3 regions of the Ancrocorticia sp. genome follow, and region 1 is predicted to be linked to each of the others. Evidence: riboswitches for the same ligand, from Rfam matches in the RefSeq annotation. Region 1 holds a riboswitch; each other region holds the start of a gene.
What was found. A riboswitch is a leader RNA that binds a small molecule or an ion and turns the genes downstream of it on or off. The one in region 1 is predicted to bind thiamine pyrophosphate.

Region 1 (7,143 bases):
CGGCCTGACCTTGGGTGGATGAAGATAGAGCCGGGTGATCCGCCAGTCCAGAGACTGGTGCTCAACAATCGTGCTCATCGCGTCCCACCTTTCGCCGGTGCAGATTCGCGCAGTCGTGGATCCAGCGCGAAGAGAATGAGATCGGCGATCGTCGTCGCCACAACAAACGCCGTCGTCGCCAAAATCGCTACGCCCAAAATCACCGGAATGTCCTTATCGGTCACGGCGGCTACCGCAACCTGCCCAATACCGGGCCGGCCAAATACCTTTTCCGTAATCACCGCGCCGCCGAGCATCCCGCCCACGGTGAGCCCCGTCAGCGTGACCACCGGCAGGGAGCCATGGCGGAGCGAATGGTGGGTGCGGACCTTCCACTCCCCCACGCCCCGCGAGCGCGCCGTGAGCGTGTACGGGGCCTCAAGCGATCGCTCGGTGGATTCGCGGAATACCTGCCCCAGATACGCGCCGGTGGGCACCGCCATCGCGATGGCTGGAAGGACCAGTGCGGATATCGAGCCCGCCCCCGAAACCGGGAACCAACCCAGATTGAAAGAAAAGACCGCCAGCAACACGATGCCGAACCAGAACGGGGGAAGGGAAACCAACACCAGCTCCCCGCCCCGCCACAGCGAACGCAGCGCCCCGCCGCGGCCCGAGGTGACCAGAGCCGAAACAAACGCGATGGCGAACGCCAGCACCGTTGCGGTCAGCGCCAGCTGGATCGTGGGAAGGAGCTGCTCGCCAAGGACCTCCGTGACAGGCTTGCGCAAAACGTAGGATTCGCCCAAATCACCGTGAAAGATGCCAGCGAAGTAGCTGAGGTACTGAAGTATGAGCGGCTGATCCAACCCCCACCGCTCGATCGCTTGGGCACGCAGCACCGGATCGTTGCGGTTGTCTTGGCCCAGCAGCATAGAGGCCGTGTCACCCGGCGCAAAGTGAATCGCCAAGAACGCCACCGTCACGGCGGCCCACAGCACCAGCGCGGCCCCGCCAAACTTCCATGCCAGCTGCCAGGCGAGCGCCCGGATGCGGTCCGCGCGGCTGATGCCGTCAACTAGGGCGGCGTTGGGGGTTTCGGGTGCGCCGTCCTGCGCCGTGGCATCTGGCGCCCCGTCTCGGACTACTGCATCGTGGGGCGCCGTGTCATGCGGCGCAACAAAGTGAACGCTCATCACGGCTCCCTATCCAGCGGTTCGAGGATGCGGTAGGGAATGTCCCATGCAGCGTTGGTACCGTCCGCGCCGGCGCCGTCCAGCCCGATCCACTGCTTTTCGCTCTGTGTCAAAAGCCCGTGGCGCTGGGCGAGCTTGCGCGCGTACCGCCACACATAGGGATAATCGCGAACTGAGGCCGCGCCCCATCCGAACTCGCGCCGAATGCCCTGATCGAACAGGGCAAGAACTGAGAAAAGCTGGATATCCACGAGCGTGGGCTCGGTCCCGGCAACGTAGGCATCCGGGTCCCTCAGTTCGTAATCGAGCACCCCCAACCGTGCGTAGATGAGTCGTGCCAGCGCTTCCTTCTCCTCGTTCGCCGCGCGAGGCAGCCGCCGTCCTGCCTCGATCAGATCCTGCCTGATGGAGGCCTCGGTGTACGGGGCGCCGCCGGTCGGGGCGCCCGCAAGCGCGTCCAACACGTCCTTGGGTGCAAGATCCGCTTCCGTCCGGTCTGCGCGCGTGAGGTGGATCCGGGCGGGATCTTTTTTCGTATCGACGACGGCGAATTCCTCCCCCGCCGTGGTGAGCCTCAACAAGATCTTGATGCTCAGGTGGTCGGGGTCGGTGGGGTTCAGGGCAACGGTGATCGGGGACGGACCCAGGCTCAGAACGCTATCTGGCGAAGCCTGCGGGTCAGTGAGAGACAGTGCGGGCATTGTGTCAGCCCTCCTTGAGGTGAATCGGGATGTTGGTGGTGCGAGCCGAAGTTCGAAGGAATACAGGCGCTGCCCGTGATCTACCACTTTGGTTTCGCGTTCGATCCTGCGATGGAAGCCGTGCTGGTAGTAAAGATTGTGGGCGTGGACCATGTGTGGGGAAGAGTTGATGCTGATCGTTTCTGCACCGTTGGTTCGTGCTTGGTCAATGGCGTGCTCCACCAGCTTGTGGCCGATGCCCCTTCCGCGCCCCGCCCGCGCAACGCCAAGGATGTTAAATGTTGAGGTGCCACGGGCGATCGCTTCGGGATGCGGAGTCAGAACGCCAGCCACAATTCTCCCGGAGGAGCGCTGCTCAACAGCCCAGATGTAGTTGGTTTCTGCCCGCGCGCTAATTGCGTGGAGGCCACGCCTGTACTCCTCGGTGACCCAGCATCCGTGGGTGAAGGCATCCTCAAGCATGTTGCCGAATTCTTCGTATTCGTGTGGCTGAGCCAAACGCAGCACATGATCCGCGTCTAAGGGGACGGGGCGCAACTCCTCGGGGTGGAGCGAGGTGGGGTTCGACGGGGTGGGATTCAACGTGATGCTCATGCTCCAAAGCTCCACAACTCATAAGAGCCACCGCCGCCGGGGCCCGTGTACAGGGGCGAACCCGTAAGGCCCTCGCGCCCAGCCGGCTCCAACCATGCCGCGAGCGATTCTTCCGGTGTGGGCAGGTAGGAGGTTTCTCCGCGGATGACGCCTTTGTTGATGTACTCTCCCGACGGGCCTGGCACAAGGCCGAGGAAGTACTTTTCCCGGTCATCTACTAGGCCGTTCTGGAACAGATCTCGGGCGTAGGCCCACAGGTTGGGGTAGTCGCTGATCTGGATCGAATCGTCCTGACCGAACAGCTCCACGAAGCCTGGGCGGTAGTTGCGCTCGAAGGATGCGAGAGTTTGGAACAGGCGAACATCGGAATCGGTCAGGCGATCGCCGAACAGGTAGCGCCGCGAAGCTAAACGGAAATTGTAATCGGCCAACCGAGCCTCGAAAATGCGCTTGGCGGCGAGCGCCGCATTGTGGCTCTGAGCGAAGATGGCCTTGTAGGTCCCGTTGTTCACATCGTCGAATAGCTGCTGGTTGAGTAGGTCAATTTCTTGGCGCAGATCTGCCTGATAGAGGTCGGGAGCATCTGCCTTGTGAAGTGGCTTCCACGCCGTCTCCAGATCGATGGGGAGAAGGTGGTAATTGTTGGTCACTACCTTTCCCGTGACCGTGTCAATGACGGTTGGGGATGTGCCGCGGCCGGCAAAGGTGGGATCCGTGGCTCGGTAGAAATCGTTGAGGCGGTCGGTTCCGAAACGCTGGACAACATCGCCGTCACTATCGGAGATGCGCCAACCTTGCGAATCCCGCCCGTACAGAAGGACAAATGGGAGCGCCTCTTGCAGGCCAAGCAACCGGGTAACGATGAGCTGGCGCCGTGCCCACCCGCAACCGACGCTTCCTAGCAGGCGGTATCGCCCTGCCTCAACTGGCCATTGGCCATCCTCTTGGCCAAAGCGAGCCGTGAACCAGTTGCGTTGGCGGCGGAACCCGCCATCGGGGGTCTGCTCGGAAACAACTTCTGGCATTTTCGCACTATCGTCTCGGGCCGGAGGATTGAGAAGTTCATATTCAACTGAAGCTTTAAGTGCGGTCATGGGAGTGCTCCTTTGAAGGAATTGGTCTGCTGAATGTGTGAAGAAAGTTTGTGGAGAAGATTTGTGAAGAACGGAAATATGCTGATAGATGCGCTCTCGCGGGGAAAACACTGCGTTTTGGGTATAAGATCCCGCATTTTGGATGCAAGAAAATACGCTCTGCCCTTCGAGGCTGCGTGGGAAAGCTGCGTGTGAGGGCGGCAGTGGCTTCGGCTAAGGCAGCAGGATGAGTTTTAGTGAAGCTGGCGGTATGGGTGTGCCGACAAACGGTCTGCAGGAGCCCGTTGCGAACTGACCTCGGGATACGTGATCAGATGGTACGGGCGCTGCTCACCGTGTTGCGGTTGGCCAGAGAAAAGGCTTCGTTGAAAACTCTGTGCCTAGCGACAACACATTCGACAACAGAAGGCCGCACGGGTGAAGTAGAGGTTCGTGGTGAGCTGCTGATTGTGCATGTGCTCGCCCCTCTCATGTGTGATCTGTAATCGAACACCTTTAGCATATGGGGGTAATAGGTTTATGTCTAATGCATGTTCACATCGTGAGAATGCAAGGCGCGGGATGCCATACTTGAACGTGGACACGGGGTGCTCCAACCGGAGCTGAGACTAAACCCGTGGAACCTGATCTGGTTCATACTAGCGAAGGGATTGTCCAGTGAATCAACGCGCTTCAATATCTGCTGCGCCCGCCATGGACGGCACATCACAAGCATCAGCGCCCGCACAACCTCCTGCCTCTACAGCCGCCATGCCCAAGGCCGGGCGTGCAGCCCTGCGCGCGGGTGTCGTAGGAAATTGGATAGACAACGTCCACATGTTCCTTCCACTCACCGCACTAGCTCCGGCGATGGCGGTGCTCGCTGGGCCGGGGGCTGCGGCCGCCACGGGCGCGATCGTCGTGATCGCAATGATGCTCGGACGCCCCTTGGGAGGCGTGATCTTTGGGCGGATCTCGGACAAGCTGGGCCGCACCCGCACCACGAAGATTGCCATCACAGGGACGGCGCTGTGCGCGCTGCTCATCGCGGTGATGCCCACCTACGAGCTTCTCGGCGGAGGAACCATTGCGGCAATTCTGGCCCTGCGGTTCATCGGGGGAATCTTCATCGCAGGAGAATACTCCGCCGCCATTCCATTGGCTATGGAGTGGTCCTCCCCTCGTAAGCGCGGCTTCATGAGCGGGCTCATCCTCTCGATGGCGCCGTGGGCACAGGCCTCCATTGCATTCGCCGTCGCGTGGCTGCTGGCGCTCATGGGGCCCGATGCCTATGCGGCATGGGGATGGCGCATCCTCTTCGTGATCGGTGCGCTGCTTTCGGTTGGGATGCTCATCTACTATCGTTCTCGGGTCACGGATGCCCCGATTTTCCACCGCGAGCGCTCTGCCACGGCTCGGCCAAAGGCGAGTGTCAAGGACGTGGTACTGGGGCGCTGGTCTAGGTCATTCTGGCAGGCGTTCATCATCATGACCGGCCTCTTTTTCCTCACCCAAACCACGGTTGTCATGATGACGGCGGAACTCGGCGAAGAGACAGGGCTGACCTCGGGTGAAGTCTCTGTGGCCATGGGAATTGCCTCGATCAATCAGGCGATCTTCATGATTCTCGCCGGCCATATTTCCACCAGAATCGGCCGGCGGAACCTCTTCATCATCTGGGGCACAGTGGCGCTGATCGCCGGGCCGGGCATCTGGTGGGCGGCCTCCGAATCCACCACTCTGGCTCAAGCAGCACTGTGCGCCTCGCTGCTGCAGGTGGCAACTGTGGCGGCCTACGGTCCCATCTCCGCCTACCTTTCCGAGAGATTCCCTACCGAGGTGCGCTCCACCGGGTACGGGATCGTCTACAGCTGGTCACTCATCATCCCCTCGCTTTACCCCTTCTATCTGCCCACGTTGCAGGAATGGTTCGGGCCCTACGCGGCGATCATGGGATTAATCGTTGTGGGCGCCGGCCTCGTGATTCTCGGGGCGGCACTGGGCCCCGCCCTCAGCAGGCGTGATATCTCCCGCGATCTCGATGAGGTTGCCTCAGTTGTCGACGGGGTGCCATTAGATGGCGGCGCACCAACTGGCGAAGGCAACGATCGATGAACGGCACGGGCGCGGCACTGCCAGGCACGGACCTGGCACGGGACACAGATTTCGCTGCGGCGGCACCCGCAATTGCGGCAGTGCGGCGGGGCCAACCCCTCGTGCACTGCATCACGGCAACGGTATCCATGAATTTCGTTGCCAACGGGTTACTTGCCGCCGGTGCCCGCCCCATGATGACCGAGACCGTCCAGGAAGCACCGGTCATCACGGGGATTGCGGATTGTTTGCTAGTCAATGTGGGCACCCTGTCCACTGACGCCATGGAGGGCATTCGTCCGACGGTTCGCCAGCGGATATCGGACGGCCAACCGTGGGTTTTGGATCCCACCGCAATAGGCAGAGCGCCGGTGCGCACGCCTCTGGCGCGAGACCTGCTGGATTCCCATCCCGCCGTTGTCCGGGGAAATGCCTCGGAAATTCTTGCTCTCACGGGAGGGAAAGGAGGGCGTGGCGCCGATTCTGCGGAAGGCTCCGGCGCCGCGCTCGCGGCCGCCCGGCAGGTATCCGCACGCACTGGAGGCGCCGTGGCGGTATCGGGCAGCACCGATCTGATCGTCGGGCCGAATAACACCACCCGCACAATCACACGGGGCCATCCACTCCTCACGCGGGTCACGGGCACCGGATGCCTCCTAGGCGCCATGACCGCTGCCTGCATGGCCGCGTGCGACGACCTGTTCGAAGCCGCATCGGCCGCCACACTCTGGATGAATATCGCGGGAGAACTCGCGGCCTCCAGAGCCCCGCGGCCCGGATCGTTTCGGATTGCACTGCTCGATGCTCTAGACGAAGTAGGCGAGGTAGCCGATCACATGGAACGCAACGCACAACATGAGGAGAAATCATGAGGACAACAGGGCCGCTCGATGTGCGGTGTTACCTAGTCACATCAGGAACCGATTCACGCACCGTCGGCGTTGCGGCAGAGGCCGCCGCGGGTGGTGCAGGGATCATTCAAGTCCGCGCCAAGGATCTGAGCACCTCCGCGTTGCTCCAGTTTTCCGGCGCCGTGGCCGATGCCGTCCAACGCGCGAACCCGCACACCGCCGTGGTGATCGATGATCGGACAGACGTTGCCTTCGCCGCGGTACGCGCCGGCCATGCAGTGGCCGGGGTGCACCTCGGCCAAGATGATCTGCCAGTACCTGACGCCAGAGCAATGCTCGGACCGGACGCGATCATCGGCCTGACCACCGGCACCCTTCAAACAGTTCAGGCGGCCGATGCGACTCTGGTTGATTACCTTGGCGCCGGCCCATTCAGACCCACACCAACGAAAGATCCCGGCCGCCCGCCACTCGGCCTAGCCAGCTACCCGGAATTCGTAGCTGCCACAACGATTCCTGTGGTGGCCATTGGCGATGTCACGCCAGCGGACGTTGCCGATCTTGCCGCCACCGGCGTTGCCGGGGTGGCGTTCGTCCGGGCCATCATGGCGTCGGATCATCCACGCGCCACGGTGAGCCAGATTCTTGGATCGTT
Region 2 (7,143 bases), on a different contig from region 1:
GGCGATTACCACTCCGTGGATGCTGGCAGCGAGCGCCCCTCACAACAAGGCCGGGAACGCTCGTGGCTCTCCACAGTTGTTCGCCGCGGCGTTTCCTCGCGGCCGGTCATCTTGGTTGTTGGAACACGAATCGTCTTCTACTCGATTGTCATGGTGTCTCTCTTCCTCCTCTTTTCCGGCCATAACCAGCCGGGTGGTGGGTTCGCTGGTGGCCTGTTGGCGGGAATCGCGTTTGCTCTGCGATACCTTGCTGGAGGCAGATTTGAGCTGGGCGCCGCGCTGCCGGTGCTTCCCTCCTATCTCATGGGCGGCGGGCTGCTCTTCATTGTGGTGGCCGTGATTGCTCCAGTGTTTGCCGGAGGAGTTCCGCTACAGACCGCGATGATCGATGCCACGGTCCCGATCTTCGGATCGATCCACATTGCCACCGCCCTGATATTCGATATCGGTGTGTACTTGGCAGTAGTGGGTATGACGCTGGAAATCCTGCGATCACTCGGCGGCGAGATTGATCGCCACGGTGAACTCGAAGGACTGCAGGGCCCAGATGATCTCATCATTGTTCCTCACGAGGATGATCGCGCGGCACTCAAGCATGAGATGGATGCCGAAGCTATGTTGCGACGTGACGAGGAATCCGATGATCTCCCGGGAGGCACACAGGGCTCTGGCACTCAGCAACCTAGCCCCGCGCGAATGGATCACGCTCACCGCGAGCTGGCATCGCCCCCTCATGAGTCATCACTCAAGGAGTGGGAGCGCGGCACATCGAGTTCTTCAGCCTCCTCTAGTTCCTCCTCTAGTTCCTCCGAAGCGAAGGGAGAGAACGCATGAGTTCGCTAGCATTAGTCATTCTTGCCGGGGTTCTGGTGGCCGTTGGCGTATACCTGATTCTTGAGCGAAGCCTGTCACGCATTGTTCTTGGCCTCGCGGCACTCTCCAATGGAATCAACATTGTGTTCCTGATAGCCGGTGGGCGCTCCGGTGAGCCGCCGATTGTTGGGACCGCAGAGCCGGAAGCAATGGCGGATCCCCTGATTCAGGCGATGGTTCTGACGGCCATTGTCATCACGTTGGGAATGACCGGCTTCCTGCTGGCGATGGCCTACAGATCGTGGCAGCTCCGCGATAACGATGAAGTCCGCGATGATCGCGAGGATCGTGCCGTTGCCAAGCGCAAGGCCGCTGAAGCGATGGAGAAACACGAGGATAAGGGCGATCTTGTTGAAACGGTAGCCGAATTCCACGATGAAACCGATGGAGGAAATAGTGAATCTTAATGTCCTCCTAGCCCTACCCGTGGTGCTGCCCATGCTGGGCGCAGGCATTCTGCTGCTGCTCTCAGCCAAGCGGTTCCGGTTCCTTCAGTTCATCGCCACGATTGGCGTGCTGAGCCTTGTGTTGGCGGCAGCGATCGCGCTTCTCATCGGTTCGCTCGACGGGCCTATTGTTCTGAACATGGGCGGCTGGGCCGCACCCGTGGGCATCGTGCTGGTGGCCGATAAGCTCTCTACGCTCTTGCTGGTCACGTCGGTGACCGTCACGCTTCTGGTTTTGCTGTATTCAGTGTTCCAAGGTGTGGCAGATGGCGATAAGGGTGCCCCTTCGGCGATCTACTATCCGGCGTTCCTCCTGCTGTCCGCCGGGGTGTCCAATGCCTTCCTGTCCGGGGATCTGTTCAATATCTATGTGGGATTCGAGCTCTTGCTGGCCTCCTCCTTCGTGTTGATCACGATGGGCGGGACTCAGGAGCGCATGCGTACCGGCACGGTGTACGTGATTGTTTCTCTCGTGTCTTCCATGGTGTTCCTTGTGGCAATTGGGCTCACCTACGCCGCTGCCGGCACGGTGAATCTGGCCCAGCTGGCCCTGCGCCTTCCGGAACTGGATCAGGGCATACAGATGATCTTGCAGGTGCTGCTCTTGATTGGGTTTGCGATCAAGGCCGCTATCTTCCCGCTTTCTGCGTGGCTCCCAGATTCTTACCCAACGGCTTCGGCTCCCGTCACAGCCGTGTTTGCTGGCCTCCTGACGAAGGTGGGCATTTACGCGATCATCCGCACGCAAACGCTGCTGTTCCCGGACGGTGCCTTGAACGATGTGCTCGCGTGGTTCGCCGTGGCGGCAATGCTTGTTGGCATTCTGGGCGCGGTTGCTCAGAAGGACATTAAGAGGCTGCTGTCCTTCACTCTCGTTTCCCACATGGGCTACATGGTGTGGGGCGTCGCGCTGGGATCCACGGGCGGCTTCTCCTCCACAGTCTTCTACGCGGTTCACCACATCACGGTCCAGACAACACTGTTCTTGGTGGTGGGCCTGATCGAACGCCGCACCGGCACCACCTCGATGAGCAAGCTGGGATCCTTGGCTGCCGGAACCCCCCTCATCGCGGCGCTCTACTTGATTCCCGCGCTCAACCTTGCAGGCATCCCACCGATGTCCGGATTCCTCGGCAAACTGGGCCTCATGGAGGCATCGGCGCATCGTGGCACCGGTTTGGATTGGCTGTTGATTGCAGCCGGAATCATCACCTCGATCCTTACCCTGTACGCCGTGATTCGCGTGTGGAACATGGCGTTCTGGCAGGAGGCCCCGGACCCGTTGCCGGAGAATGATTGCCCGAAGGGCATGATCGGTATTGCCGCCACGCTGGTAGCCGTTACGCTGGGGTTGTCAGTGATCGCAAACCCACTGCGCCACTTCACAGATGACACGGCGGTTGAACTCAGAGCACGTGCCCCCTACATCGCCACCGTTCTTCCACAGGAAGGCCAACGTGGGGAAGGTATTTCCCCGAACGTCACGGATGATCACATGGAGGAGCCCGAAGGAGGCAACGATGAGTAAGTCACGGGACGCTATCCGAATAGCAACGCAACGCCCGGGCCGCTTCCCACACGCCTCGCTGGGCACACTCTTTTGGTGCACGCTGGTCTGGGTGTTGTTGTGGGGTGAAGTCACCCCTGGCAATATCGTCTCGGGCTTCATCCTCGCGCTCGCAATCACCAGCGTGGCACCGTTCCCCGCCATGAGCTTCGATGGGCGTTTCCGCCCGCGCGGCCTCGTGATACTCGGCGCACACTTCGTTTACGATCTGGTGTTCTCCTCCATTCAGCAGGCACTCTTCATCGTGCGCGGGCGAAAAGCCAAGGCCGCCATCATCCGCGTTCAGCTCCGCTCCGAATCTGACATGTATTTGGCCATGGCAGCCGGCATGGCCGCGGTAGTTCCGGGCACAGTCCCGGTGGAAGCGGACGCCTCAACCGGCACGATGTACATTCACGTATTCGATGTAGGCCTATCGGGCGGTGTTTCGGCTGCTCACAATTCGATCCTCGACCTAGAGGAGAGGATTCTGCGCGCATTCGCCTCACGCGACGAACTTATTCGCGCTGGCTTCGTACCGGGCCCCACCTCCCGATCGGGCCTCTTGCCGGTCCCATTCGCCCCAGTGTACGAATCGACGGAGGAGGACTAATGATTTGGGTAGTTGGAGTATGCGGCGTGATGCTATTCATCGCTGCCGCCGCCGTGCTGTTCCGCATCGAACGTGGCCCCTCCACGCTTGACCGCATGGTTGGCGTGGACGTGATGACCTCCATCGTGCTGGGGGCCCTGGCGCTCCTCGTTGCATATACCACCAGGGCGGATTTGTTGGCTGTCTTCGTCGTCGTCTCCGTCGTCGGCTTCCTCGGATCGGTGACCCTCGCACGAGCCGCGCGCCCCGACGATCCGGGCAAACGCCGAATCCTCACCATCGAGGAGGAAGAAGCGATCGCGGCCGCGGAGGCAGCGGAAGAAGAATCTGATTCGGACGAAGATAGTGCCGAACCCGTCCATCCGGATGGGAGCGACGAGGAGGAAACCAATGGATGACGTTCTGGACATCGCCGGTGCAATCTTCCTCATCCTTGGCTGCACGCTCACGCTGATCGCCGCGATCGGGCTGGCGCGCTACCCGGACCTGATTTCGCGCCAGCATATTGCCACGAAGCCGCAAGTGCTCTCGCTGATCCTGAACCTGACCGGCGCGGCGATGATCGTGCGCGATTCCACCATGACGTGGACGATGATCCTCGTGATTGCCTTCCAACTCATCACGTCCCCGATTTCGGCCCACATGCTTTCGCGCGCCGGATACCGCACGGGCAGGGTGGATTCTGGCGAACTGGTGGTGGACGATTTGCGGGAGGACCTACACGTGGCGCCAACCGAGCGCGATAATAGGAAGAACACTCATTAAGGAGAAGGTATGGATATCGGCTGGAAAATCATCAGCGCTGGCGCCGGAATCGTGTCAGGCTTCCTCGCGAATAAACTCGCGGACGGGATCTGGAAGGTGGCCGTTGGCCGGGACCATCCCAATGAGGAGGATTACACCGAACCGCTGCGCGATGCTCTGGTCTTTTCCGTGGTGTCCGCCAGCGTGGCCGCGGTGGTGAACCAGTTGGTGATGCGTCAGGCCTCCAAGTGGTATGGGCTGGACAGGGCCGCTGAGGGTGCCCAGCAGGTTGCGGACGAGGTAGCCAACGCGGCGGACTGATTGCTAGGCTGTGGGATCGACAGGGGAGCGCCAACGCGGTGCTGAGAGTGCGAAAGCAGACCCTCGAACCTGATCCGGATCATACCGGCGCTAGGGAGTCGAGTTCTCTCCTCACTTCGGTGAGCCCTCCTTGATTGGAGGAAGAATGAAGCAGCAGAAAATCGCGGCTACGGCAGTGGCAGCGTTGGCCTTGGGTGGGCTCGCCGCCTGCTCCGGGGACGATTCGCAGGGTGGGGACGCGGGATCGGCGCCCGATTCCGTCACGGTTCTGGTCCACGATTCGTTTAACGTTCCGCAGGATTTAATTGACCGGTTCGAGGAAGAATCAGGTTTTGAATTGACGACGACGGCGCCCGGCGATGCCGGGGTTGTTGTCAACCAGCTGATTCTGGCCAAGGACAACCCCACGGTGGATGCCGTGTACGGCGTGGAGAACTTCTCCGTGCAAAAGGCCGTGGATGAGGGTGTGTTCGCCAACTACACCTCTGGGGATTTGCCAGCGAGTGGGGCGGACTACACGCTAGACGGCGCCGTGACCCCCATCGATCTGGGGGATGTGTGCGTGAATGTGGATCACGCGTGGTTCGAGGAACAGGGTATGGACGAGCCGGCCACCTTCGATGATCTGGCCAAGCCTGAATACGCTGAGCTTCTTGTGGTTCAAGATCCGGCGGCTTCTTCTCCCGGGCTCGCCTTCCTCGTGGGAACCGTTGAGGCCCTGGGCGAGGATTCCTATCTGGACTACTGGCAGAGCCTGCTGGATGGCGGCACCAAGGTGGCTTCCGGATGGTCGGATGCCTACTACTCTGATTTCTCTGGCGCTGAGGGCGAAGGCGATTACCCGCTGGTTGTTTCCTACGCCTCATCACCGGCCGAAAGCGCTGGGGCAACTGGATCGCTGGACGATACCTGCGTGCGGCAGATCGAATATGCCGGCGTTGTGGAAGGGGCAGCTAACCCCGAGGGAGCTCAGGCGTTCATCGATTTCATGCTCTCGGACGATGTGCAGGCAGCGATCCCTGGTGAAATGTACATGTACCCCATCAACGATCAGGTCGAGCTTCCTGAGGAGTGGGCTGAATATGCCGCTGCTCCCGAGAATCCGATCGAGGCCGATACCGCCGTTGTGGCGGAGAACCGCGACACGTGGATCAAGGATTGGACCGCACTGTACGAGGAGAGCGGGAACTAACCTTTGCAGGTCACGCACCGATCGAGCGGGGGCGGCCGGGGTGGCGGGGCTCGGCCAGACGTTCGTGCTGCCCGGCACCGTGCTGGGCGTGGCAACCCCGCCGGGCTTGGCCAGATCGCGGCATGGTCAGGCGCTGTTGCTTTGCCCGTTGCCTTCCTCGGGGTATTCTTCGTGTGGCCCGTCGCGGCCATGCTGGTTCGCGGATTCGTGGGCGATGCGGGCTGGGACTTTTCGGGTTTCGCCGAGGTTCTGAGCCAAGAACGCACGTGGCGGATCATCTGGCAAACGCTGTGGATGGCGCTGGGCGGGACCGCCGGGGCGGTGGTGCTGGGTATTCCGGGGGCTTATGCGCTTTATCGGTGCACGTTTCCGGGGAGCCGCGTGCTGCGCGCCATTTCCTCGGTTCCCTTCGTGCTGCCCAGCGTTGTGGTGGGCGTGGCCTTCCGCGCGCTGCTTGGTAAAGGTGGGGCGTATGAGGCGTTGGGACTGGACGGTACGGCCAGCGCAGTGGTGATGGCCATGGTGTTCTTCAACTTCTCGGTTGTAGTGCGCACCGTTGGTGGCATGTGGGCCGGGCTGGATCCGCGTGCGGAGGAGGCGGCACGAACACTGGGGGCATCTCCCTTGCGCGCGCTGTTCACGGTTACGCTTCCGGCGCTGCGGCCCGCAATTGGTGCGGCGGCCAGTCTCGTGTTCCTATTCTGTTCCACCGCATACGGGATCGTCCAAACGCTAGGGCGTCCCGGATACGGAACGCTCGAATCAGAGATCTGGGTGCAAACAACCACCTTCTTGGATTTGCGGACTGCCGCCGTGCTCTCCTGCGTCCAATTCGTGATCGTGGCGATCGCGCTGGCGCTCAGCAACAAGCTGAACAATGACGTGGCGTTGCGCATGAATCCGGTGGCGCCGCGGAAGGTGCGGCGCGGGGATGTTGCCGCCGTAGGACTGACCGTGGCGGTTGTTGTTCTGCTTCTTATCGCACCTATGGCGTCCTTGGCATCGCGGGCTTTCCGGCACGGGGACGCCTGGGGTATGGAGAACTTCCGGTTGCTGAACACGGCCGGACAAGGCTTCACCGGCGGGGTGAGCCCGGCGCAGGCTCTGAGAACCTCCGCGGAGATCGGGCTGCAGGCCACGGTGATCGCCTTGATCATCGGGGTACCGGTGGCACTCGTGCTGTCGCGGCGCACGCGGGGCGCCCTACGGGGTGGCCAGCGATTGTTGGACAGCCTAGTCATGCTGCCTCTTGGGATCTCTGCCGTAACCGTTGGATTTGGTTTCTTCATCTCGCTGCGCGGTGCCCTGCCCAACGAGGTCATGGTTCCACTCGTGCAGGCCGTTATCGCACTGCCGCTTGTGGTGCGCTCTCTCGTGCCCGTGCTGCGCGCAATCGACCCACGGCTTC
Region 3 (7,143 bases), on a different contig from region 1:
CGGCCTCATGATCCCCCACATTGCTCGATGGATCGTTGGCCCTGACCAGCGGTGGATTCTCACCTACACCATGATTTTGGCACCCTCGCTCATCCTCGCCTCGGACATCGTGGGACGGATCGTTCAGTGGCCGGGAGAGTACCCCGTTGGGCTGGTCACGTCCTTCATCGGTGCACCCGTCCTCATCCTTCTCGTGCGGCGCAGGAAGGCTAGCGGACTATGACGGCTCCAGCCACTCTAGATTTCGGCTACCGCAGCCTGACGTTCCGCCACTTCGGCATATCCGTTCGCTGGCCACTGCGCAGCGTGATCGTGTGCCTCATCCTGCTGGGTGCAACCATCGCCCTCGCGGCCTGGACCCTGACACTGGGCGATTACCCTCTCACTTTCACCGAAGTATGGGCCGCCCTCACGAATAACCCAGATGCGGGATTCGCCCGGACCGTCGTCGTCGAATGGAGACTACCCCGCGTACTGGCGGCCGCTATATTCGGGGCTGCCCTCGGAGCCGCGGGAGCCATGTTCCAATCACTTACCCGAAATCCCCTAGCCTCCCCTGACATCATCGGTTTCTCCACGGGCGCGTATACCGGCGCTCTCATCGTCATTATCCTGATGGGCGGAACGTATCTGGAACGGGCGGGCGGCGCTCTCATCGGGGGAATTCTCACGGCTGGACTCGTATACATACTCGCCTGGCGCCACGGTGTCCAAGGCTTCCGTCTCATCATTATCGGCATCGCCGTTTCCGCTGTGCTCGGCTCCTTCAACACGTGGCTCATGCAGTCCGCAAACCTCGAAGTAGCCCTGAGTGCCGCCGTGTGGGGCGCCGGCTCGCTCAACGGCATCAACTGGGAACAAGCCTTATGGGGCGGCCTCATTGTTATCCTCCTGCTGGCCGGCGGGGGCGTGCTGGGGCGCGGGCTTCGGCAGCTGGAACTGGGGGATGACGCCGCACGCGCCACCGGTGCGCGCGCCGAACCGGTCCGACTCTCCATCATGGTGATCGGCGTGGCCCTGACGGCAACGGTCACCGCAGCCGCCGGCCCGATCGCCTTTGTTGCCCTCGCCGCCCCGCAAATCGCGCACCGCCTGACCCGGAGCATCGGCATCACTGTGGCGCCCGCCGCCTGCATGGGGGCACTCTTGCTGGTGGTGGCCGATTTGGCTGCTCAGCATCTGCTCTCCACGATGCTGCCCGTTGGTGTGGTCACCGTTGTGATCGGCGGCGGATACCTCGTGTGGCTAATCGTTCAGGAGGCGAGGCGCCGTGTGTAAGCCGCCCACATGCCCCACATGCCCCACATGCCCCACATGCCCCACATGCCCCACATGCCCCAGACGGCCCCCGCAAACATCCGGAATCGTTACCGAAAGGATGCACCCATGACAGTTCCCGCAACAGAACGTCCCTCATCGGCCGGCACGTCGGAAGGTAGTTCGAATTCGGGCAGCTCGGACCGCCTCCACGCCGAAAACGCCACCATCGGCTATGACAAGCGCACCATTTCCCAGAATCTCTCTGTCTCGATCCCGGACGAATCCTTCACGGTGATCGTTGGCCCGAACGCCTGCGGCAAATCCACGCTCCTGCGCGCCCTCAGCCGCCTTCTCCAACCAAGCAACGGCCAGATCGTCCTAGACGGCCGCGATATTCATTCCTACCGAGCAAAAGAAGTGGCGCGCCGCATCGGCCTCCTCCCTCAAAGCTCCATCGCCCCGGATGGCATCACGGTGGCGGACCTCGTGGCGCGCGGGCGATTCCCGTACCAGAAGCTGATTCAGCAGTGGACCGAGGCGGACGAAAAGGCCGTGGCCGAAGCAATGGAAGCCACGGGCGTTAACGGGCTCTCGGGACGGCTGGTAGACGAGCTCTCCGGCGGCCAACGCCAGCGCGTCTGGGTAGCCATGGCGCTCGCCCAGGAAACCGACATCCTCCTCCTAGACGAACCCACCACCTTCCTCGACATCACCTACCAGATCGAGCTCCTCGAACTGCTCACGGACCTCAACCTTGCCGGCCGCACCATCGTGGCCGTCCTCCACGATCTCAATCACGCCGCGCGTTACGCCAGCCACCTCATCGCCATGCGCGACGGCCACATCATGGCCGAAGGCACCCCGCGCACGATCGTCTCCGCAGACCTCGTGGAACGCGTATTTGATCTCAAGTGCCTCGTGGTCCCGGACCCGGCCGTGGGCACTCCGCAGGTTGTTCCGCTGGGTAGGGAACGGCGTTAGTTTTGTAACGACGACGAACCCGCATCCAGCCCCTGCTGCCAGAATTCCTTCTCAAGCCTTGTTGCCGCGCGGAAAACCCGCACTAGTTCGGCGAACCGCCGCGAGCTGATCGCCCCGCCGTCAGAAAGCGCATCAAGGCGTGCGATAGCCGCTGCTGCTCCGGCTTGGAATTCCGCCCCGGCGTATTCCTCGATCCATTCTGCGTAGGGGTGGGCCTCGCCGTCACCGCCCGTACTGCCCGCGCTGCCTCCCGCGCCGCCTACCGCGCCAGCCCTTTCTCCCAACCCAGCCCCATTCGCCCGGAGCACTGGCTCAAGCGCGGTCCCAATCTCCGCGTATCCGATCACGCATGGGGCCAGAGCAATGTGCAGATCCAGCAGATCGCCGGACATCCCGGCGTCCAGCACGTACCGCGTGTAGGCAACGGTGCCCTGCTTTTCCGGAGCCGCGTCCAGCTCCTCCAGAGAAATCCCCCACCGCTCCGTCAGGCGGCGGTGCAGCTTCGTCTCGTCAAGGATGAGTGAGAGCGCATCGCTGGCCTCACGAATGTCCGCGAGCCTCCGGCTCTTGTATGCGGCCAAGGCATTCGCGCGGGCGAACTGAATAAGGAACAGGTAGTCCTGCACGAGGTAGTCTTGAAAGGCCTGGAGCGGCAGCGTTCCTTCCCCAAGCCTCTGCACAAACTCATGGTTGGTGTAGGCCTCCCACTCGGGGGCAATTGCGTCCTTCAGATCGTCAAACAGTGTCATCGCTCGTCCCTTTCACTACGTCTCATAGACACAGGGCGGGAGCGATGCGCGAGTTGGCGATGATGGCACCGCCCGCATCTTTGACATTCCTCCGCGAGTACGAACTCGATCAGGTTCTCGGGTTTCTCTCAGCCCAGATGGGCACCCCGTGTCTGCAGTACGAGTATCGCACACTCAGCTCACCGAGAGTTTTTATTTCGACGACGACGGCGCTCCGCGAACCTACAAAATCACGCTCGCGGCAGGGCGATCCTTGATAGGGTTACACGTGACATGGGGTGCCACGCGAGAGTGCGGGCTGAGAAAACACCCATCGAACCTGATCTGGTTAACTCTAGCGAAGGGATTGTCATGGTTGACCTCAACCTGCATTCTGCTTACAACACATTGCGTACCACCAACCCGCTGATCCAGTGCATCACGAATACCGTTGTGCAACAGTTCAGCGCCAACGTTCTTCTAGCGGCAGGTGCCTCACCGGCGATGCTGGACCATGAAGCTGATGCCGCGCAGTTCGCTCGGATCGCGAATGGCCTGCTCGTGAACTTTGGGACTGCCACTAGCCACCAATTTCTTGGCGCCGATGCCGCCATTGAGGCGTCTCTTGCAGAAGGCCACCCGTGGGTTCTTGACCCGGTGAGCGTTGGGGCAATCGAGTATCGGACGTCGAGGATTCGCCGTGCTGCCGGCATGAATCCCACCGCGATTCGCGGCAACGCCTCCGAGATCGCGGCTCTGGCCGGTGCCGGGCTTGGCGGGCGTGGAGTTGATTCCACCGATGAGGTGGATGCCGTCCTACCTGCCGCCGCCCAGCTGGCGCGTTCCACCGGAGCGGTTGTTGCCATCTCCGGGAAGACCGACGCCGTAGTTGCCCACATCAACGGGACGGACCATGTTGTGCGTGTGCATGGAGGGCACGAGTTGATGCCGCTCGTCATCGGGACCGGGTGCTCGCTTGGTGCGCTCACCGCCGCCTATCTCGCGGGTGCCGATACTGCCTCGGAACGCTTGAATGTCGTTGTTGCCGCCCACGCACACTTCGCCGTTGCCGGGGAGCGTGCTGGCCGCGATGCTCACGGTCCTGGAAGCTATTCTGTGGCCTTTCTGGACGCCCTCCATGCCGTGACGGCAGAGGAACTGGCGGGCGCACGGGTTGAGCTGAGTTCTCTTGAAAGCGTTGCGTCATGATCGCTGCCAGCCCGCGGTTGGCGGGGATTGATGCCCGGCTGTATCTGGTGACGGATACCGCTCAGTGCGAGTCGGCTGGCCGCAGTGTGGCCGAAACTGTATACGAGGCGGTGGCCGGTGGGGCTGGCATCGTTCAGGTGCGCGATAAGGATCTGGATGATGCTGGCTTTTACTCGCTGACGCGAGAGGTTATCGCTGCCGTAGCCGCGGCTATGGGCGGAAGTGGGAGGTACGTACCCGTCGTCGTCAATGATCGGGTGAACGTAGCCCGGCGGCTTCTGGACGAAGGCATCCCCATTCACGTCCATATCGGGCAATCAGACACCACGCCAGCCCGCGTACGGGCGTTGCTCGGGCCGGGGCCTCTCATCGGGCTCTCCGCGTCCAATACGGCCCAGTTCGCGGCCGCGCGGGCGTCCGGGGCGGTGGATCTTCTGGGGATCGGGCCGGTCTACGACACCTCAACCAAGGCCGATGCGCCGGGAGGGCTCGGGGCCGAGCATCTTGGCGAGCTGGTTGCACAAGCCGGGCTGCCCGCGGTTGGCATCGGTGGGATCACACATGATCGTGCGGCGGAAATCAGGGACTGTGGACTCATCGGGATGTGCGTCGTTTCCGCAATCTGCATGGCAGAGGATCCGCGGCGGGCTGCGGCCGAACTGCTTACTGCCTTCGATCCGGGTGGCCTCATTGGTGGAGTTGAACCGGGCAGTGCCGGTGTGGCAAGGGCTGGCGATCCCCTCACTAGTGCGGACCGTGCCGGCGGCAAGGTTTCCGCCGAAGAATCAACGTTGCGGTTAGGCGGGGCGCGATGAACCGGCCACCAATCGCGCTGTCCATCGCGGGGACGGATCCCAGTGGCGGCGCCGGCATCCACGCCGACCTCAAGGCCTTTGCTGCGCGCGGGGCTTTCGGCACCACCGTGATCACGGCCCTCGTTGCCCAAAACACCCACGGCGTTTCTCGGGTGTATCCCATTCACGATGATTTCGTTGCCGATCAGTTTGATGCCGTTCTGGGCGATATGCCCGTGGATGCCACAAAATCTGGCATGCTGGCCTCGCGATCACTCGTGGAGCTGGTGGTTGATCGCCGGCGCTCTGGTTCTCTTGGCTTCTACACGGTTGATCCCGTCATGGTGGCCACGTCGGGGCATCGCCTTTTGGAGGCTTCGGCTGTGGATGCCGTGCGCGAGCTGTTGCTGCCGGTTGCCGATCTGATCACGCCCAACCTGCCGGAGGCGGCTCTCCTGCTTGGGGATGACGTGGCGGAGGCTGCGAGCCCTCCGGAGATGGTGCGGCAGGCCCGCGAGCTTGTGTCCCGCGGAGCCGGCGCCGTGCTCCTTAAGGGTGGGCATGCACCTCAAGGAGACGTTGTGGATGTCCTGGTGACTGGTAGCGGCGAGGTCAGCCAGTTCATTCATCGGCGGGTGGCCACGCCGAACACTCACGGAACGGGATGCACCCTCTCCGCGGCAATCACCGCCGAGGTGGCGAAGCTCCTACACCAAGGCGCGGGCAACGCGCTGGATGCAGGTCTGTTTCACGAAGCGGTGGCAAGCGCACTGGATTATGTGTCCCGAGCGATTGAATCCGCTGCTGAGTGGCGTATAAGCCTCCAGCCTGAAGGGGCTCATGGGCCAGTGGATCATCAGGTTGATCTGCGGCGGGCCTAAGTGGCTAACCATTCCCGCGAGGTGACGGGTTAAGTCACGAGGTGACATGTTGCAACATGTCAACAGCGGCATTAAAGTGTCTCCTCCCCAAGGGATCAACTCGCAGTGTGTGGAGTCCACTCGCAGAAGGGTCTCCTCCCCAAGGGATCGACTCGCCAAGGGGGCCACTCAACCAGCGTGGCTGATTCAAGTTGCGGAGCGCCCAACCCTGCTGTTGACTGAGGTCCATGACATCGACTCTTCGCCCACTGACCCTGCCCGCTCCTGAGGACACCGCTACGTGGCTGCGAGATCGAGCTACAGAGGGACTGGCCCGCGTCCGCCAGATCGCGCAGGAGTTGAAGTCCGCTCCACCCGCTGACGCGCTCGGCGTCTTGCAGGCGTGGAACGCCCTACAGATTGAGCTAAGCAACGTCCAAGCACCCGCGAGCACATTCGCCCAGTTACATTCTGTCGCGGAGGCTCGGGCAATGGGCGATGCAGTGGATCAAGAAACCTCTCAAGTGAGCACTGCGCTGTGGCTGGACGCTGATCTGTACCGCGTATTCGCTGGATTGGACCCTGCCGGTTTGGATGATGATGCCACTCGGCTCTTAGAGCACACATTGCGGGACTTTCGCCGATCTGGCGTGGACAAGGACGAGGAGACGCGGCAACGGCTGGCTGCCATCGACAATGAGATGGTGCGCTTGGGCCAGCAGATCGAGGAAAACACGCGGAACGATGTACGCGAAATAGCCCTGACTCCGGATCGGCTGGTTGGGCTGCCACAGGACTGGATCGATTCCCATCAACCCGGTGCGGACGGCCTCGTCCGAGTGAATACCGAGTACCCAGATCTGGTTCCCTTCTCCACCTACGCCCATGATGATGCTGCGCGCCGCGAACTGAAAACCGCCTCACTCAACCGAGGCTGGCCTGTGAATGACGCCCTCCTGAAGCAGTTGTTCGGCCTGCGCAGCGAGTATGCCCAGATCTTGGGGTACGCCAACTGGGCTGAATACGATGCCGAGGACAAGATGATCGGCTCGGGCGCGGCGATTGGCGAGTTCATTGAGAAGATCTCCGCTTTGGCTCTTCCATCTGCCCAACGGGACTACGCTGTGCTGCTTGAGCGGATGCGTCAGGACAACCCACAGGCTCAGAGCGTCGATACGGCAGATTCCGCCTATTACGCCGAACGTGTCCGCACGGAACAGTACGGCGTTGATTCGCAGGAAGTGCGCCGCTACTTTGATTTCACCAAGGTTCGTGACGGTCTGCTCGAGGTTACTGGCAAACTGTTCGGTC

Region 2: linked by a shared signal. The riboswitch ahead of ACTHV6_RS02350 (thiamine ABC transporter substrate-binding protein) and the one ahead of ACTHV6_RS08710 (MFS transporter) in region 1 are both predicted to bind thiamine pyrophosphate.
Region 3: linked by a shared signal. The riboswitch ahead of thiM (hydroxyethylthiazole kinase) and the one ahead of ACTHV6_RS08710 (MFS transporter) in region 1 are both predicted to bind thiamine pyrophosphate.

The regions. Positions count from the first base shown of each region.
Region 1 covers NZ_JBQCZW010000025.1:12,088-19,230, forward strand. Annotated here, with positions in the region: gene ACTHV6_RS08690 (ABC transporter permease) at 1-78, opposite strand, end outside; gene ACTHV6_RS08695 (ABC transporter permease) at 75-1,175, opposite strand; gene ACTHV6_RS08700 (GNAT family N-acetyltransferase) at 1,175-2,470, opposite strand; gene ACTHV6_RS08705 (glutathione S-transferase C-terminal domain-containing protein) at 2,467-3,564, opposite strand; TPP riboswitch at 4,138-4,232, shown strand; gene ACTHV6_RS08710 (MFS transporter) at 4,222-5,658, shown strand; gene thiM (hydroxyethylthiazole kinase) at 5,655-6,509, shown strand; gene ACTHV6_RS08720 (thiamine phosphate synthase) at 6,506-7,143, shown strand, end outside.
Region 2 covers NZ_JBQCZW010000003.1:123,174-130,316, forward strand. Annotated here, with positions in the region: gene ACTHV6_RS02315 (Na+/H+ antiporter subunit A) at 1-834, shown strand, start outside; gene ACTHV6_RS02320 (Na(+)/H(+) antiporter subunit C) at 831-1,280, shown strand; gene ACTHV6_RS02325 (Na+/H+ antiporter subunit D) at 1,270-2,847, shown strand; gene ACTHV6_RS02330 (Na+/H+ antiporter subunit E) at 2,840-3,478, shown strand; gene ACTHV6_RS02335 (monovalent cation/H+ antiporter complex subunit F) at 3,478-3,876, shown strand; gene mnhG (monovalent cation/H(+) antiporter subunit G) at 3,869-4,243, shown strand; gene ACTHV6_RS02345 (DUF4235 domain-containing protein) at 4,253-4,543, shown strand; TPP riboswitch at 4,555-4,657, shown strand; gene ACTHV6_RS02350 (thiamine ABC transporter substrate-binding protein) at 4,689-5,735, shown strand; gene ACTHV6_RS02355 (ABC transporter permease) at 5,739-7,143, shown strand, end outside.
Region 3 covers NZ_JBQCZW010000018.1:19,378-26,520, forward strand. Annotated here, with positions in the region: gene ACTHV6_RS07215 (FecCD family ABC transporter permease) at 1-223, shown strand, start outside; gene ACTHV6_RS07220 (FecCD family ABC transporter permease) at 220-1,278, shown strand; gene ACTHV6_RS07225 (ABC transporter ATP-binding protein) at 1,387-2,241, shown strand; gene ACTHV6_RS07230 (TenA family protein) at 2,238-2,990, opposite strand; TPP riboswitch at 3,060-3,149, opposite strand; TPP riboswitch at 3,255-3,354, shown strand; gene thiM (hydroxyethylthiazole kinase) at 3,342-4,178, shown strand; gene thiE (thiamine phosphate synthase) at 4,175-4,993, shown strand; gene thiD (bifunctional hydroxymethylpyrimidine kinase/phosphomethylpyrimidine kinase) at 4,990-5,853, shown strand; gene ACTHV6_RS07250 (M3 family metallopeptidase) at 6,081-7,143, shown strand, end outside.